DNA from 2 places in the Staphylococcus sp. EG-SA-2 genome. Region 2 is predicted to be linked to the other one. Evidence: predicted binding sites of a transcription regulator. Region 2 holds the regulator's gene; the other holds the start of a gene.
What was found. Region 2 encodes NrdR, which represses ribonucleotide reductase genes. Its sites were predicted from a motif close to AACACNATATATNGTGTT; they were not measured.

Region 1: a site for NrdR is predicted at 4,664-4,681, ahead of nrdI (class Ib ribonucleoside-diphosphate reductase assembly flavoprotein NrdI). Genes of this name have one in related genera too.

What each region holds. Positions count from the first base shown of each region.
Region 1 is NZ_JACYHC010001337.1:606-8,701, forward strand. It holds gene IDG60_RS21270 (diacylglycerol/lipid kinase family protein) at 1-573, opposite strand, end outside; gene IDG60_RS21275 (hypothetical protein) at 664-765, shown strand; gene IDG60_RS21280 (peptide MFS transporter) at 843-2,348, opposite strand; gene IDG60_RS23505 (hypothetical protein) at 2,414-2,659, opposite strand; gene queF (preQ(1) synthase) at 2,689-3,189, opposite strand; gene IDG60_RS21290 (DMT family transporter) at 3,209-4,075, opposite strand; gene nrdI (class Ib ribonucleoside-diphosphate reductase assembly flavoprotein NrdI) at 4,876-5,274, shown strand; gene nrdE (class 1b ribonucleoside-diphosphate reductase subunit alpha) at 5,237-7,342, shown strand; gene nrdF (class 1b ribonucleoside-diphosphate reductase subunit beta) at 7,460-8,096, shown strand, end outside.
Region 2 is NZ_JACYHC010000577.1:709-11,613, forward strand. It holds partial or broken gene IDG60_RS09995 (DNA polymerase) at 1-71, shown strand, start outside; gene mutM (bifunctional DNA-formamidopyrimidine glycosylase/DNA-(apurinic or apyrimidinic site) lyase) at 87-959, shown strand; gene coaE (dephospho-CoA kinase) at 975-1,598, shown strand; gene gap (type I glyceraldehyde-3-phosphate dehydrogenase) at 1,768-2,793, shown strand; gene nrdR (transcriptional regulator NrdR) at 3,004-3,474, shown strand; gene IDG60_RS10020 (replicative helicase loading/DNA remodeling protein DnaB) at 3,475-4,875, shown strand; gene dnaI (primosomal protein DnaI) at 4,875-5,795, shown strand; gene IDG60_RS10030 (hypothetical protein) at 5,888-6,010, shown strand; gene thrS (threonine--tRNA ligase) at 6,208-8,145, shown strand; lysine riboswitch at 8,251-8,426, shown strand; gene IDG60_RS10040 (amino acid permease) at 8,571-10,064, shown strand; ribosomal protein L20 leader region at 10,139-10,264, shown strand; gene infC (translation initiation factor IF-3) at 10,293-10,820, shown strand; gene rpmI (50S ribosomal protein L35) at 10,849-10,905, shown strand, end outside.

The sequences.
Region 1 (8,096 bases), on a different contig from region 2:
ATCATCTATTGATAATTGATAATTAAATTGTGTTGGATTTAGCAGTGTTTTGACAGTTGATCCAATATAACTCAATTTACCAAATATATCTTTTGAACCATCTTGTACGTTTTCAGCGTTTTGAACAATGAGACCTAAGCCAACAAAGTTGAGTGCATATTGATTATTTATTTTAATTACATCGTATGTACCAACTTGTGCAGAAATCATTTGTTCACTAGCTTGTTTATGATTAGGTGCTATATTTAGCGTTTTTGTAAAATCATTAAAAGTACCGCCTGGTAAAATGCCAATAGGGAGTTGAAGGTCATGTGACATAACACCATTTATAAGTTCGTTAACCGTGCCATCACCGCCAAGAATAAATAATATATCTACATCTTTTGCATAGTTTTTAGTTTTGATTTCTTGGCAATATTTAATAATGTCACCTTCGTTTTCACTCAATTGAATAGAAAGATGCTTACAAATTGAACTTAATGCTGTTGTAACTTCCCCAATACCTTGATTAATATTTTTTAATCCACTGTGTTCATGGTAAAAGAGGACACCATGTGTATATTTATTTTCCATAGTTTAGCCTACTTTCTAAAAATTGGTTCATTAAATATATATACCCACTTTTAATTGTTAATACCAAAAATATGTTTTTAAATAGAGAAAATGGTAATAACTGACATTGATGTCTATAGAGTGGGACGAGAAAATATAGTTATAGCTGTCTATAACGAGCATATTAAGCTTTTATTTATACTGATATCTTGAATTTAATTAATAGAAACCTATAAAAAAACAGTAAGCCATTTAAATGACTTACTGTTTTTTGAATTAGGCCAACAATATTAACGTATACCTTTCATCGCTTTGATGATTAAAGGTGAGAATGCTAATACAATTGTTGTAACAATAATTGCAACAACACCTAGGAAAATAAAGTAATTTGTTTGACCTAGTGGTTCTATTAACTTAACTAAAGTACCATTGATTGCTTGTGCAGAAGCGTTAGTTAAGTACCAAATACTCATCATTTGGGCATTAAATGCTTTAGGTGCTAACTTAACAGCAGCACTATTACCCGTTGGTGATAAGCATAGCTCACCGATAACACAAATAATGTACGATAAAATAACCCAGTTAACTGAGAAGTTTGATGAACCTGATGCATAACCTACAATACCAATTAGTATGTATGACGCACCTGCTAAGAACGTACCAATTGCAAATTTTACTGGCAGGCTAGGTTGTTTAGTTCCAAGCTTTTGCCATAAAAGTGAAATAATTGGAGCTAATAATAAAATAAATAATGGGTTAATTGATTGGAAGATCGCTTCACCAAAGTTTGTTTTCCAACCAAATAAGTTTAATTTCATATCTGAATGTTCAATTCCATATATGTTTAATACATTAGACCCTTGTTCTTGAATAGCCCAGAACACCATTCCAAGAATAAATAATGGAATAAATGCTTTAACACGAGAACGTTCAGTATCAGTGACATCTTTACTTCTAATAATTAAAGTGAAGTAAATGATTGGTAATGCAATACCTAATACTAAAACAGTATTACTAACTAAGTTAAATGATAATGAGTTAGTTAATGCACCAATAACGATAATTAATACAATTGCTAAGACAACACTTCCGATAATAAGACCATACTTTTTCTTTTCAGCTGGTGTCAATGGGTTAGTAGGTTTCATACCAACGCTACCTAAGTTTTTGCGGTTGAAAAGTACATACCATACTAAACCTAATGCCATACCAACTGCTGCAATCAAGAATCCGCCGTGGAAGTTTTTAACATTAACAAAGTGTTGCAAAATAATAGGTGATAATAATGCACCCATATTAACTGACATATAGAAAATAACAAAACCTGCATCCATACGTCTATCATTTTCAGGATATAAACGGCCAACGATATTTGAAATGTTTGGCTTCATTAAACCTGAACCAATAATGATGAAGAACATTGATGTGAATAAGCCGATTAATGCAAATGGTAAGCTTAAACAAATATGTCCGATAATAATAAAGACTGCACCTAATAAAGTAGCGCCTCTAGTGCCTGTAATTCTGTCAGCAATCCATCCGCCTGGTATTGATGTCATATAGATTAATGAACCATAAACTGACATAATTGACATAGCTGTTGTTTTATCAATTCCAAGGCCATTATCTGTTACGGCAAAGTACATGTAGAAAATGAGTAGGGCACGCATGCCATAATAACTAAACCTTTCCCAGAACTCTACAAAGAAGAGTACGCCTAGTCCTCGAGGATGCCCGAAAAATCCTGTTTGAGGTATGTCTTGAATTTGATTTCCATGGGAGTTTTGTTGTGTCATGTATACATCCCATCCTTTCTTCCCCTAATACAATAGTTTAAGTAAATTTGATTGTGCCTTATCAACTAAATATTCCAACAAATCACAAAAAAATAAAAATATTGAGAATATTCTGTTATTAAGCGCGCACAATTAATTAGAGATAATATAAAAATATACTTATTGACGTTAAAGTGCAATAGGTTTCTATAAAAATGTTGTTTAATTCGTGTACTAATATTCTTTTGGTGTACTTTGGTATAAAATGTTATTTTAATGTAACCTATTATGTATGCTAAATGAAAAACACACCAATAAGTTAGGAAAATCAACTTATTGGTGTGTTTATTAAATGATACATTTAACGATTATCTATTTTTTCGGGATATAAATCATGATTCATCAAACGATGCTCAGCCATTTTTTCATATTTAGAATTTGGACGTCCATAGTTTGTATAAGGATCAATAGAAATTCCACCACGTGGTGTGAACTTGCCCCAGACTTCAATATAATGTGGGTCCATAAGCTCTATCAAATCATTCATAATAATATTCATACAATCTTCGTGAAAATCACCGTGATTTCTGAAACTAAATAAGTATAATTTCAAAGATTTTGATTCAACCATTTTAACATTTGGAATATATGAAATATAGATAGTTGCAAAATCTGGTTGCCCAGTAATTGGACATAATGATGTAAATTCTGGACAGTTGAATTTTACGAAATAGTCACGACCTTGATGCTTATTATCAAACGATTCTAATACATCAGGACGATAGTCAAAATTGTAAGTATTGTCTTGATTTCCTAATAAAGTTATATCTTGTAATTCATCTTGTTGACGGCCATGTGCCATATAAAGCGCTCCTTTAAATTTATTTTTTTATTATTTTGGCGTCTCGGCGTGCTTTTTCAAACATGTAATAACTTGCACCGATAATAACGACGTAACCTAATGTTGCATAGAAATCTGGAGATTCTCCGAATAGAACAAATCCAAGTATTGCTGTGAAAATTATAGATGCATACGTAAAAATAGAAATATCTTTTGCTGCTGCAAAACTATATGCTAAAGTAACACCAATTTGACCCACAGCGGCAGCTAAGCCAGCCCCTAATAGATAAAGTATTTGCATCTGACTCATTGGTTCATAAGTATATGCAGTGAAAGGTATTAAAACGATGACAGAAAATAAGGAGAAGTAAAATACTATAGTATATGGTGCTTCTCTTGAACTAAGTGCTCGAACACATGTATATGCTGATGCTGCAAAAATACCTGAGAATAAGCCAGCTAATGATGGAATCATAGATGATGAAAATTCAGGTTTCACTATTAAAAGCATACCTAAAATAGCAATTATCATTGCTGTAATTTGATACTTCCTTACCTTTTCATGTAAGAAAACAATGCTTAATAAAATCGTCCAGAAAGGATTGAGTTTCATTAATGAATCGGCATCACTAAGTACCATATGATCAATGGCATAAATATTTAACAATACACCAATAAGTCCAAGTGTTGATCGTGTTATTAATAAGGGTTGACTTGAAAGTCTGCCAAACATTGGCTGATGGTATTTATATAAAAAAAATAATGGAATAAACATTGCTACTAAGTTTCGTGCTAATGATTTTTGAAAAACAGGAAGGTCACCTGCAAGTCTGAAAAACACTGACATAAAACTGAAACCAATAGCCGAAATTAAAATGGCAATGATACCTTTTACTTTAGGATTCAATTTTATCGCCTCTTTTATATAAAATTAACGTATTTATATTAGCATAAAACAACATGTTGTGCATAAATAGTTGAAATTTACTATAAAAAGACTATAATAGACTGTACCGAACAAACGTTCTGTGTTTATTTGTCGGAATAATAGGGCATTACACTTTTATGAATGTTTGTGTTATTACATAAAACAAATATCAATTCAGTATCAAGCTAATAAGCTTTTTCTTGATTTCTGTTGATACAATTGAGATTGACACAGATTCAAAAAAATCAAGTGATATCTACTAAAAAATTTTTTTAAATTTGTTCAAGTTTTTCTAATTTAGTATTGGTGCCTAGTTGGAACGTTTTACGAACATTCGATTAGAAAATGGCACTTTAAATCATAGTGTGTCTTATGTATAATGAAACACATAATATAGTGTTGGTGAAACGAAAAAGACACAATATCTTGTGTTTTGTATGCAAATGCTTTATTTATGAAGAAATTACATTTAAAAGTAATTTAACACAGAAATTTAATAGTTATTATCAATTAATAGTCATATTTTTAGAAAATGTACTGAGCAAATGGAAGATATCCAATGATGTAAATACTACATATAGTGATTTTTATACATTCAACCCATATAAGCTACTATTTTCTCAAATATAAATCTATGCAATTGGTTTACATTTGAGAAAATAAGTAGCTTCATTATAGTTAATACAATGCTGAGATAACCATAGTAACCATGTTGTTAAAGCATTTTTTAATTGGAATGACTACTTTATTTAAAAGGGTTGAAGAAAGAAGGTGATCCAATGAAAATAATATATTTTTCATTTACTGGAAATGTCCGTCGTTTTATTAAGAGAACAGAACTTGAAAATACGCTTGAGATTACAGCAGAAAATTGTATGGAACCAGTTCATGAACCGTTTATTATCGTTACTGGCACTATTGGATTTGGAGAAGTACCAGAACCCGTTCAATCTTTTTTAGAAGTTAATCATCAATACATCAGAGGTGTGGCAGCTAGCGGTAATCGAAATTGGGGACTAAATTTCGCAAAAGCGGGTCGCACGATATCAGAAGAGTATAATGTCCCTTTATTAATGAAGTTTGAGTTACATGGAAAAAACAAAGACGTTATTGAATTTAAGAACAAGGTGGGTAATTTTAATGAAAACCATGGAAGAGAAAAAGTACAATCATATTGAATTAAATAATGAGGTCACTAAACGAAGAGAAGATGGATTCTTTAGTTTAGAAAAAGACCAAGAAGCTTTAGTAGCTTATTTAGAAGAAGTAAAAGACAAAACAATCTTCTTCGATACTGAAATCGAGCGTTTACGTTATTTAGTAGACAACGATTTTTATTTCAATGTGTTTGATATTTATAGTGAAGCGGATCTAATTGAAATCACTGATTATGCAAAATCAATCTCGTTTAATTTTGCAAGTTATATGTCAGCTAGTAAATTTTTCAAAGATTACGCTTTGAAAACAAATGATAAAAGTCAATACTTAGAAGACTATAATCAACACGTTGCCATTGTTGCTTTATACCTAGCAAATGGTAATAAAGCACAAGCTAAACAATTTATTTCTGCTATGGTTGAACAAAGATATCAACCAGCGACACCAACATTTTTAAACGCAGGCCGTGCGCGTCGTGGTGAGCTAGTGTCATGTTTCTTATTAGAAGTGGATGACAGCTTAAATTCAATTAACTTTATTGATTCAACTGCAAAACAATTAAGTAAAATTGGGGGCGGCGTTGCAATTAACTTATCTAAATTGCGTGCACGTGGTGAAGCAATTAAAGGAATTAAAGGCGTAGCGAAAGGCGTTTTACCTATTGCTAAGTCACTTGAAGGTGGCTTTAGCTATGCAGATCAACTTGGTCAACGCCCTGGTGCTGGTGCTGTGTACTTAAATATCTTCCATTATGATGTAGAAGAATTTTTAGATACTAAAAAAGTAAATGCGGATGAAGATTTACGTTTATCTACAATATCAACTGGTTTAATTGTTCCATCTAAATTCTTCGATTTAGCTAAAGAAGGTAAGGACTTTTATATGTTTGCACCTCATACAGTTAAAGAAGAATATGGTGTGACATTAGACGATATCGATTTAGAAAAATATTATGATGACATGGTTGCAAACCCAAATGTTGAGAAAAAGAAAAAGAATGCGCGTGAAATGTTGAATTTAATTGCGCAAACACAATTACAATCAGGTTATCCATATTTAATGTTTAAAGATAATGCTAACAGAGTGCATCCGAATTCAAACATTGGACAAATTAAAATGAGTAACTTATGTACGGAAATTTTCCAACTACAAGAAACTTCAATTATTAATGACTATGGTATTGAAGACGAAATTAAACGTGATATTTCTTGTAACTTGGGCTCATTAAATATTGTTAATGTAATGGAAAGCGGAAAATTCAGAGATTCAGTTCACTCTGGTATGGACGCATTAACTGTTGTGAGTGATGTAGCAAATATTCAAAATGCACCAGGAGTTAGAAAAGCTAACAGTGAATTACATTCAGTTGGTCTTGGTGTCATGAATTTACACGGTTACCTAGCAAAAAATAAAATTGGTTATGAGTCAGAAGAAGCAAAAGATTTTGCAAATATCTTCTTTATGATGATGAATTTCTACTCAATCGAACGTTCAATGGAAATCGCTAAAGAGCGTGGTATCAAATATCAAGACTTTGAAAAGTCTGATTATGCTAATGGCAAATATTTCGAGTTCTATACAACTCAAGAATTTGAACCTCAATTCGAAAAAGTACGTGAATTATTCGATGGTATGGCTATTCCTACTTCTGAGGATTGGAAGAAACTACAACAAGATGTTGAACAATATGGTTTATATCATGCATATAGATTAGCAATTGCTCCAACACAAAGTATTTCTTATGTTCAAAATGCAACAAGTTCTGTAATGCCAATCGTTGACCAAATTGAACGTCGTACTTATGGTAATGCGGAAACATTTTACCCTATGCCATTCTTATCACCACAAACAATGTGGTACTACAAATCAGCATTCAATACTGATCAGATGAAATTAATCGATTTAATTGCGACAATTCAAACGCATATTGACCAAGGTATCTCAACGATCCTTTATGTTAATTCTGAAATTTCTACACGTGAGTTAGCAAGATTATATGTATATGCGCACTATAAAGGATTAAAATCACTTTACTATACTAGAAATAAATTATTAAGTGTAGAAGAATGTACAAGTTGTTCTATCTAACAATTAAATGTTGAAAATGACAAACAGCTAATCATCTGGTCTGAATTAGCAGATGATTAGACTGCTATGTCTGTATTTGTCAATTATTGAGTAACATTACAGGAGGAAATTATATTCATGATAGCTGTTAATTGGAACACACAAGAAGATATGACGAATATGTTTTGGAGACAAAATATATCTCAAATGTGGGTTGAAACAGAATTTAAAGTATCAAAAGACATTGCAAGTTGGAAGACTTTATCTGAAGCTGAACAAGACACATTTAAAAAAGCATTAGCTGGTTTAACAGGCTTAGATACACATCAAGCAGATGATGGCATGCCTTTAGTTATGCTACATACGACTGACTTAAGGAAAAAAGCAGTTTATTCATTTATGGCGATGATGGAGCAAATACACGCGAAAAGCTATTCACATATTTTCACAACACTATTACCATCTAGTGAAACAAACTACCTATTAGATGAATGGGTTTTAGAGGAACCCCATTTAAAATATAAATCTGATAAAATTGTTGCTAATTATCACAAACTTTGGGGTAAAGAAGCTTCGATATACGACCAATATATGGCCAGAGTTACGAGTGTATTTTTAGAAACATTCTTATTCTTCTCAGGTTTCTATTATCCACTATATCTTGCTGGTCAAGGGAAAATGACGACATCAGGTGAAATCATTCGTAAAATTCTTTTAGATGAATCTATTCATGGTGTATTTACCGGTTTAGATGCACAGCATTTACGAAATGAAC
Region 2 (10,905 bases):
ATGCATTGCAATTAGATGTTCCATTAAAAGTAGACTCAAGTTATGGTGCAACTTGGTATGATGCAAAATAAAGTGAGGTTAATGGTATGCCCGAATTACCAGAAGTAGAACATGTAAAAAGAGGAATTGAACCCTACGTTATAAATCAAAAAATTGAACACGTTATATTTTCGGATAAAGTAATCGAAGGTAAAGCTCAAGGCAAGGAAACAATTATAAAAGGAATTGAATTAGATACTTTTAAAACTTTATCGGAAGGCTATACCATTACAAATGTAGAACGAAGAAGTAAATATATCGTTTTTCAGCTAGATAATAAACGAGAACAACGTACATTAATTAGTCATTTAGGTATGGCGGGCGGTTTTTTCATTGTAGATGAACTTGAAGATATTATGATACCTAATTATCGTAAGCATTGGCATGTTATTTTTGAGTTGTCAAATGACAAAAAGTTAATTTATTCAGATATACGTCGTTTTGGAGAAATTAGAAATGTTGCGTCTGTAGCATCTTATCCTTCATTTTTAGAAATAGCGCCTGAACCTTTTACAAATGAAGCATTGACGTATTATTTAAATCGAATTCATCAACAGTCTAATAAGAATAAACCAATCAAACAAGTGATTTTGGATCATAAAGTAATCGCAGGTTGCGGAAATATTTACGCATGTGAAGCGTTGTTTCGTGCAGGTGTTTTACCAGATAAAAAAGTAAAAGACTTAACACACCAACAACAAGAAATGGTTTTTTATTATGTTAGAGAAGTACTAGAAGAAGGTATTAAGCATGGCGGTACAAGTATTTCAGATTATCGTCATGCTGATGGAAAAACTGGTGAGATGCAATTGCATCTTAATGTATATAAGCAGCCGGTATGCAAAGTGTGTGGAAGTCAAATTGAAACAAAAATCATCGCGACAAGAAATAGTCATTATTGTCCAGTATGTCAAAAATAAAGAAAGAGTGAAATTATGCCGAAAGTTATTGGTCTAACAGGTGGAATCGCCTCAGGAAAATCAACAGTATCAGAACTCTTATCCGTATTCGGTTTTAAAGTAGTAGATGCTGATAAAGCAGCCAGGGAAGCTGTTAAAAAGGGGAGTAAAGGTTTAGCTCAAGTACGAGAAGTCTTTGGTGATGAAGCAATTGATGAAAATGGTGAGATGAATCGTCGTTATATGGGTGATTTAGTGTTTAACCATCCAGAAAAACGCTTAGAATTAAATGCTATCATACATCCTATCGTGCGAGATATTATGGAAGAAGAAAAGCAAGAATATTTAAAACAAGGATATAATGTAATCATGGATATTCCATTATTATTTGAAAATGAATTGGAAAATACAGTAGACGAAGTGTGGGTTGTATACACTTCTGAAAGTATACAAATGGATCGTTTAATGCAACGTAATAATCTGTCATTAGAAGATGCGAAAGCACGTGTCTATAGCCAAATTTCTATTGATAAAAAAAGCCGAATGGCCGATCATGTTATCGATAATTTAGGGGATAAACTTGAATTAAAACAAAACCTTGAGAGATTGTTAGAAGAAGAAGGTTATATTGAAAAGCCGAATTACGGAGAAGAAGATTAATATTACACTATAAATAAGTCATTACTTTACGTACGCGTTGATGTATGTAAGTAATGACTATTTTTTATAAAAAAGATAAATAAATCAACGGAAAACGCTTTCAAAATTCATATAATATGCTATACTAATTCCATAAAGTATAACACATAAAAATCAAGGGGTGCTTTTAATGTCAACGAATATTGCAATTAATGGTATGGGTAGAATTGGAAGAATGGTATTACGTATTGCATTACAAAATAAAAATTTAAATGTAGTAGCGATAAATGCTAGTTATCCACCCGAAACAATTGCACATTTAATCAATTACGATACAACACATGGAAAATATAATCTAAAAGTTGAACCGATTGAAAATGGATTGCAAGTTGGTGATCATAAAATTAAATTGGTTGCTGATCGCAATCCTGAAAACTTGCCATGGAAAGAATTAGATATCGATATTGCTATAGATGCAACTGGTAAATTTAATCATGGTGATAAAGCCATCGCACATATTAAAGCAGGTGCCAAAAAAGTATTGTTAACTGGTCCTTCAAAAGGTGGACATGTTCAAATGGTAGTTAAAGGCGTAAATGATAACCAATTAGATATAGAAGCATTTGACATTTTTAGTAATGCTTCATGTACTACTAATTGCATTGGTCCAGTTGCAAAAGTTTTAAATAATCAGTTTGGAATAGTTAATGGTTTAATGACTACTGTTCACGCTATTACAAATGACCAAAAAAATATTGATAATCCACATAAAGATTTAAGACGTGCACGTTCATGTAATGAAAGCATTATTCCTACTTCTACTGGTGCGGCGAAAGCTTTAAAAGAAGTATTACCAGAATTAGAAGGTAAATTACACGGCATGGCATTACGTGTACCAACAAAGAATGTATCGCTCGTTGATTTAGTTGTTGATTTAGAAAAAGAAGTAACTGCAGAAGAAGTAAACCAAGCTTTTGAAAATGCAGGTTTAGAAGGTATCATAGAAGTCGAACATCAACCACTAGTGTCTGTTGATTTTAATACTAATCCAAATTCAGCTATTATTGATGCAAAATCAACAATGGTCATGTCAGGGAATAAAGTAAAAGTTATTGCTTGGTATGATAATGAATGGGGTTATTCAAATAGAGTTGTAGATGTTGCTGAGCAAATTGGAGCACTTTTGACATCAAAAGAAACTGTAAGTGCAAGTTAATACAATTAATTTATAGCCTAACTCTGACTTCGGAGTTAGGTTTTTTATTTTTTAATACAATAATATTGTCATGCAAATTACTTAATAAGTAACGATATAATGTTTTTTATTGTTTCATTATTTGGTTAAATGAATTAAATTGAGGGATTCTTTTTTCATCTCTAGATTTATAGTATAATTAGGCATAATCAAAATAAAGAGGGTGATGTAATGAAATGCCCGAAATGTAATTCTACACAATCTAAAGTTGTAGATTCAAGGCATGCCGATGAATTAAATGCCATTCGAAGACGAAGAGAATGTGAAAATTGTGGAACACGTTTCACTACATTTGAACATATCGAAGTTAGTCAGCTTATAGTTGTGAAAAAAGATGGCACAAGAGAGCAGTTTTCAAGAGAAAAAATACTTAATGGACTTGTGCGTTCTTGTGAGAAACGACCAGTTAGATATCAACAACTTGAAGACATAACAAACAAGGTTGAATGGCAATTACGAGATGAAGGTCATACGGAAGTGTCTTCACGAGATATAGGTGAACACGTTATGAACTTGTTAATGCATGTTGATCAAGTTTCATATGTTAGATTTGCATCAGTCTATAAAGAATTTAAAGATGTTGATCAATTGTTAGCATCGATGCAAGGGATTTTAAGCGAAAACAAACGGAGTGATGCTTAAATGGGACGACAAGCCTTCGAATTCGGCTTAAGACCAAAGGATCAATTCAAAGTTATGCAACACTTTGATTTAAATACGAATCATTTAGAGGTATTGAATCGACTGTATACACCGCTAATTGGAACGCAAGCAGTGGGTTTATATCATTTTATGACTCAATTCGTTAAAGACAGTCATAATGAAACATTGATTCTTTCTCATTATATTTTTATGAATGAACTTAAAATTAATTTACTAGAGTTTAGACAACAAATGGACTTACTTGAAGCGATTGGATTGTTAAAGGCGTTTGTCAAACATGATGAACAAGAAACACAATTTGTTTACCAATTAATTCAACCGCCTTCAGCACATTTATTTTTTAATGATCCAATGTTGTCAATCTTTTTATATAGTGAAGTCGAGCATCGTCGATTTCATGAGTTGAAGAAATACTTTGAGTATCAACAAATTGATTTGAGTGAATTTAAACAGGTAACAAGACAATTTACTGATGTTTTTAAAGTGCCGTCTACAAAAATAGATATCGATACAAGTGATATTCCGATTAATGAACCGTACCAAGGTATCGATTTATCAAATGAATCTTTTGACTTTGAAATGTTGAGACAAATGTTAGGTAAACATTTTATTAGTCAAGACATTGTTACCAAAGATGCAAAGCGTTTAATTACACAACTCGCGACTTTATATGGTTTAACAGCAGATGGCATGAAGCATGTTATTTTAAATTCAATTACAAGTGGACAACAGTTATCCTTTGAAGAAATGCGTAAACAAGCACGCTCGTATTATTTAATGGAACACGAAAATCAAATGCCTAAATTACAGGTGAAATCTCCTGCTACATCATCTTCGACGGGCAAATCTTCAGAAGTGAATCCAAAGCCACAAAGTGATGAATGGTTTGAGTTACTTGAACAAACGAGTCCAATTGATATGTTAGCTTCTTGGTCTGAATCAGAACCAACTATATCGCAAAAGACAATGGTTGAAGAATTAATTGAACGTGAAAAAATGTCTTTTGGCGTCATTAATATTTTGTTGCAATTTGTCATGTTAAAAGAAGATATGAAACTTCCTAAAGCGTATATTTTGGAAATAGCATCAAATTGGAAGAAAAAAGGTATTAAGACAGCTAAAGAAGCATATAATTACGCTAAAAAAGTTAATCAACCTAAAAATGAGGGTTCTAGCGGAAATTACCAAAAGCGTGGTTCATACTATGGGCAACGTAATCGTATTTCAAAAGAAAAAACACCTAAATGGTTAGAAAATAGAGATAAACCTAGTGAAGAAGATTCGGCTAAAGATAATAGCGTAGATGATCAACAATTAGAGCAAGATCGACAAGCATTTCTAGATAAATTATCTAAAAAATGGGAGGAGGACAGTCGATAATGAAGCAATTTAAAAGTATAATTAACACGTCGCAGGACTTTGAAAAAAGAATAGAAAAGATAAAAAAAGAAGTAATCAATGACCCAGATGTTAAGCAATTTTTGGAAGCGCATCGAGCTGAATTAACGAATGCTATGATTGATGAAGACTTAAATGTGTTACAAGAGTATAAAGATCAACAAAAACATTATGACGGTCATAAATTTGCTGATTGTCCAAATTTCGTAAAGGGGCATGTGCCTGAGTTATATGTTGATAATAACCGAATTAAAATACGCTATTTACAATGCCCATGTAAAATCAAGTACGACGAAGAACGCTTTGAAGCTGAGCTAATTACATCTCATCATATGCAACGAGATACTTTAAATGCCAAATTGAAAGATATTTATATGAATCATCGAGACCGTCTTGATGTAGCTATGGCAGCAGATGATATTTGTACAGCAATAACTAATGGGGAACAAGTGAAAGGCCTTTACCTTTATGGTCCATTTGGGACAGGTAAATCTTTTATTCTAGGTGCAATTGCGAATCAGCTCAAATCTAAGAAGGTACGTTCGACAATTATTTATTTACCGGAATTTATTAGAACATTAAAAGGTGGCTTTAAAGATGGTTCTTTTGAAAAGAAATTACATCGCGTAAGAGAAGCAAACATTTTAATGCTTGATGATATTGGGGCTGAAGAAGTGACTCCATGGGTGAGAGATGAGGTAATTGGACCTTTGCTACACTATCGAATGGTTCATGAATTACCAACATTCTTTAGTTCTAATTTTGACTATAGTGAATTGGAACATCATTTAGCGATGACTCGTGATGGTGAAGAGAAGACTAAAGCAGCACGTATTATTGAACGTGTCAAATCTTTGTCAACACCATACTTTTTATCAGGAGAAAATTTCAGAAACAATTGAATTTTAAAATGATTGGTGTATAATGAATACAAATCTAAATCGTTTAAATGATTGAAGACAAGATGATCTAATCAATATTACACAGAAAGCCATTGTTTGATGAGAATATGGTTAATAAATTAGATGATTACTACTTCATTTATGGTATTTGTAATGAATACCCGGATCAAGACCGTTATCTTAAGCAGAGATATTTAATACATAAATTGTATTAAATAACTAGGGTGGTACCACGACGATCTCGTCCCTTGTATAGGGGCGGGATTTTTTGTTTTTTTCAGACATAAATGTTTGTTGGTGTCATATATTCCCTGTTTATTGTTAATAGGTTTAATGTTAAAACGATGATTGTTGTTCAATTTTTTAACGAGGTCAGATAAAAGTATTTATAAAGCAAATAGGAGGGTTTAACATGGAACAAATTAATATTCAATTTCCAGATGGTAATAAAAAGGCGTTTGATAAAGGTACTACTACTGAAGATATAGCACAATCAATTAGTCCTGGATTACGTAAAAAAGCTGTTGCCGGCAAATTTAACGGGCAACTTGTAGATTTAACTAAACCGCTTGAAACTGATGGATCAATTGAAATTGTGACACCAGGTAGTGAAGAAGCGTTAGAGGTATTACGTCATTCTACTGCACATTTAATGGCACACGCGATTAAAAGGTTATATGGTAATGTTAAATTTGGTGTAGGTCCTGTAATAGAAGGTGGATTCTACTATGACTTCGACATTGACCAAAACATCTCATCTGATGACTTTGAACAAATTGAAAAAACAATGAAACAAATCGTTAACGAAAATATGAAAATCGAACGAAAAGTGGTTTCACGAGATGAAGCGAAAGAGTTATTCAGCAATGATGAATACAAATTAGAATTAATCGACGCGATTCCTGAAGATGAAAATGTAACATTATATAGTCAAGGTGATTTTACTGATTTATGTCGTGGAGTTCACGTTCCATCAACAGCTAAAATTAAAGAGTTTAAACTATTATCTACAGCAGGTGCATACTGGCGTGGAGATAGTAACAACAAAATGTTACAACGTATATACGGTACTGCTTTCTTTGATAAAAAAGAATTAAAAGCACATTTACAAATGTTAGAAGAGCGTAAAGAACGTGATCATCGTAAAATTGGTAAAGAGTTAGAATTATTCACAAATAGCCAATTAGTTGGTGCTGGTTTGCCATTATGGTTACCTAACGGTGCAACAATTAGACGTGAAATTGAACGTTACATTGTTGATAAAGAGGTGAGCATGGGTTATGACCACGTTTATACACCAGTACTTGCTAATGTTGATTTATACAAAACATCTGGTCACTGGGATCACTATCAAGAAGATATGTTCCCACCAATGCAGTTAGATGAAACTGAATCTATGGTATTACGTCCAATGAACTGTCCACATCATATGATGATTTATGCGAATAAACCACATTCATATCGTGAATTACCTATCCGTATCGCTGAGCTAGGAACGATGCATAGATATGAAGCAAGTGGTGCTGTATCAGGATTACAACGTGTTCGTGGTATGACTTTAAATGATTCACATATCTTTGTTCGACCTGATCAAATTAAAGAAGAATTCAAACGCGTTGTAAACATGATTATTGATGTGTATAAAGACTTTGGTTTCGAGGATTATAGCTTTAGATTAAGTTATAGAGACCCTGAAGATAAAGAAAAGTACTTTGATGATGATGACATGTGGAATAAAGCTGAAAATATGCTTAAAGAGGCAGCGGATGAGCTTGGCTTATCGTACGAAGAAGCGATTGGTGAAGCGGCATTCTATGGTCCGAAACTAGATGTTCAAGTTAAAACAGCGATGGGTAAAGAAGAGACATTATCAACAGCACAACTTGATTTCTTATTACCAGAACGTTTTGATTTAACTTATATTGGTCAAGATGGTGAACATCATCGTCCAGTTGTTATTCATCGTGGTGTTGTATCAACAATGGAACGATTTGTAGCATTTTTAACTGAAGAAACTAAAGGTGCATTCCCAACTTGGTTAGCGCCAAAACAAGTTCAAATCATTCCAGTTAACGTTGATTTACATTATGATTATGCGCGCCAATTGCAAGATGAATTGAAATCTCAAGGTGTTCGTGTAAGTATTGATGACCGTAATGAAAAAATGGGTTATAAAATCAGAGAAGCTCAAATGCAAAAAATACCTTATCAAATCGTAGTTGGGGATAAGGAAGTTGAAAATAATCAAGTGAATGTGCGTCAATATGGATCGCAAGACCAAGAAACAGTTGAAAAAGATGAATTTATCTGGAATCTAGTTGATGAAATTCGTTTGAAAAAACATAGATAGACAGTTGTCGCAATAAAATGCTTTAAAACTTTTATTGCGTATCAAGTTTTACAGGGTTGATTATGCGTGATGAATCCTGTATATTACAAGTTAGTTAAAATATTAAATTGAGTTAGAGGTTGCATGTTTAATTAGTAACTTGTCAGAAGTATTTATGGTACATAAGTTGAACAAGTGAAAGGTAAAGATGCCGAAATAGATATAAACCATAAATTATATCTATTGGGACAGTTTTCGAATAGGAACTGTACTGTCACAGAATGTGATGTGCTACCTTATATAGATAATTGCCAAAGTGGTTGCATATCTTAAAGGTATGTAGCCACTTTTTTACTTTTAATATCACTATGTTCTGTAAAAAAGGGTATGAAAGTGAATAAAGGTTATTTATTTCTTGGCCTCTAAAACATGGAAAGGGAGCTTATATGTCAAAAGTTCAAAATGAAAGTAACAATGTTGTCAAAAGGGGACTTAAAGATCGTCATATTTCTATGATTGCGATTGGGGGTTGTATTGGTACAGGTTTATTTGTAACTTCTGGTGGAGCAATTCATGATGCAGGTGCTTTGGGTGCATTAATAGGATACGCAATTATCGGAATAATGGTATTTTTCTTAATGACGTCACTTGGTGAAATGGCTACGTATTTACCAGTATCAGGTTCATTTAGTACATATGCTACAAGATTTGTTGATCCATCTTTAGGGTTTGCGCTTGGTTGGAACTATTGGTTTAACTGGGTAGTAACTGTAGCAGCAGATATTACGATTGCAGCACAAGTCATTCAATATTGGACACCATTGCAAGGCATACCCGCTTGGGCATGGAGTGCGTTGTTTTTAGTTATAATTTTTAGTCTGAATTCGTTATCAGTTCGCGTCTATGGTGAAAGTGAATACTGGTTGGCATTGATAAAAGTGATTACAGTTATTGTTTTCATTGCAATTGGTTTATTAACGATTGTAGGAATCATGGGTGGTCATGTTGTAGGATTTGAAATATTTAATAAAGGTGAAGGTCCTATTCTTGGTGGCAACTTAGGAGGAAGTTTGTTATCAATTCTAGGTGTATTCTTAATCGCTGGTTTCTCATTCCAAGGTACTGAGTTAATTGGTATTACGGCTGGTGAATCAGAAAATCCTGAACGTGCTGTGCCGAAAGCAATTAAACAAGTATTCTGGAGAATTTTATTATTTTACATTTTAGCCATTTTTGTTATCGGTATGTTAATTCCTTATGATAGTAGTGCATTAATGGGTGGTAGTGATAATGTAGCAACGTCTCCATTCACATTAGTGTTTAAAAATGCTGGATTTGCGTTTGCAGCATCATTTATGAATGCAGTCATTTTAACGTCTGTGTTATCAGCAGGTAACTCAGGTATGTATGCTTCAACCCGAATGCTATATTCAATGAGTAAAGATAAATTAGCGTTTGAAGCATTTGGTAAAACAAATAAAAACGGTGTGCCATATATGTCGTTACTCGTTACAGCAATCATTGTAGTGATTATTTTCGTATTACAAAGCCTTACAAAAGGTGCATACGAATATATCGTTGCAGCAAGTGGTTTAACTGGTTTTATTGCTTGGGTAGGTATAGCAGTAAGTCATTATCGATTTAGAAGAGCATTTGATAAACAAAATTATGACAAATCTAAATTAAAATATACTGCTAAATTATTCCCATTCGGACCATTATTTGCTGGCTTTTTATGTATTGTAGTAATTATTGGTCAAGATGTTGACTTTATTAAAACAGGAGATTTTAATTTTAGTCGCTTCTTAATTACGTATATGGGAATTCCAGTATTTTTAGCATTCTTTATTTATCATAAGCTTCGATATAAAACGAAAAAAATTCCATTAGAACAAGTAGATTTACGTCAAGACGTGTCAATGGATGAAATAAAAGGTTAAAATAAAAATAATTACAGTTATAGTGTTGACTTAAATGTGAATTGTTGATATGATTAACAACGTTGAATACGAAACGAACCAAGTAGAAGCACCCGCTTCTCACCTGTAGCGACGCATAAAGCAGTTGGCAGGTTAATCACATTACACATAACTGTGTATAAGGAAGAGCGGGTATTTTATACCTGCTCTTCCTTTTTGCTTGGTGCAAATTTCGTAAAAATTTTGGAGGTGTCAACCATAGCAAAAGATCAAACTCAAATCAATGACAAAATTCGTGCAAAAGAATTACGTTTAATCGGTCAAGATGGTGAACAAATTGGTGTTAAATCAAAGCGTGAAGCTTTAGAAATGGCTGAACGTGTAGATTTAGACTTAGTGGTCGTTGCACCGAATGCGAAACCACCAGTTGCAAGAATTATGGATTACGGTAAATTCAAATTCGAACAACAGAAAAAAGAAAAAGAAATGAAAAAGAAACAAAAAATTATCAATGTTAAAGAAATTCGTTTAAGTCCAACAATTGAGGAACATGATTTCCAAACTAAGTTGAAAAACGGACGTAAATTCTTAACTAAAGGCGATAAATGTAAAGTATCTATTCGTTTCAGAGGGCGTGCCATTACGCATAAGGAAATTGGTCAACGTGTGCTAGAAAAATATGCAGATGAATGCAAAGATATAGCAACAGTTGAACAAAAACCTAAAATGGACGGGCGTCAAATGTTTATCATGTTAGCGCCAACAGCTGAAAAATAATTAAAGCTATTACAGGAGGACTTATATTATGCCAAAAATGAAAACTCACCGCGGAGCAGCTAAACGTGTTAAAAGAACTGCTTCA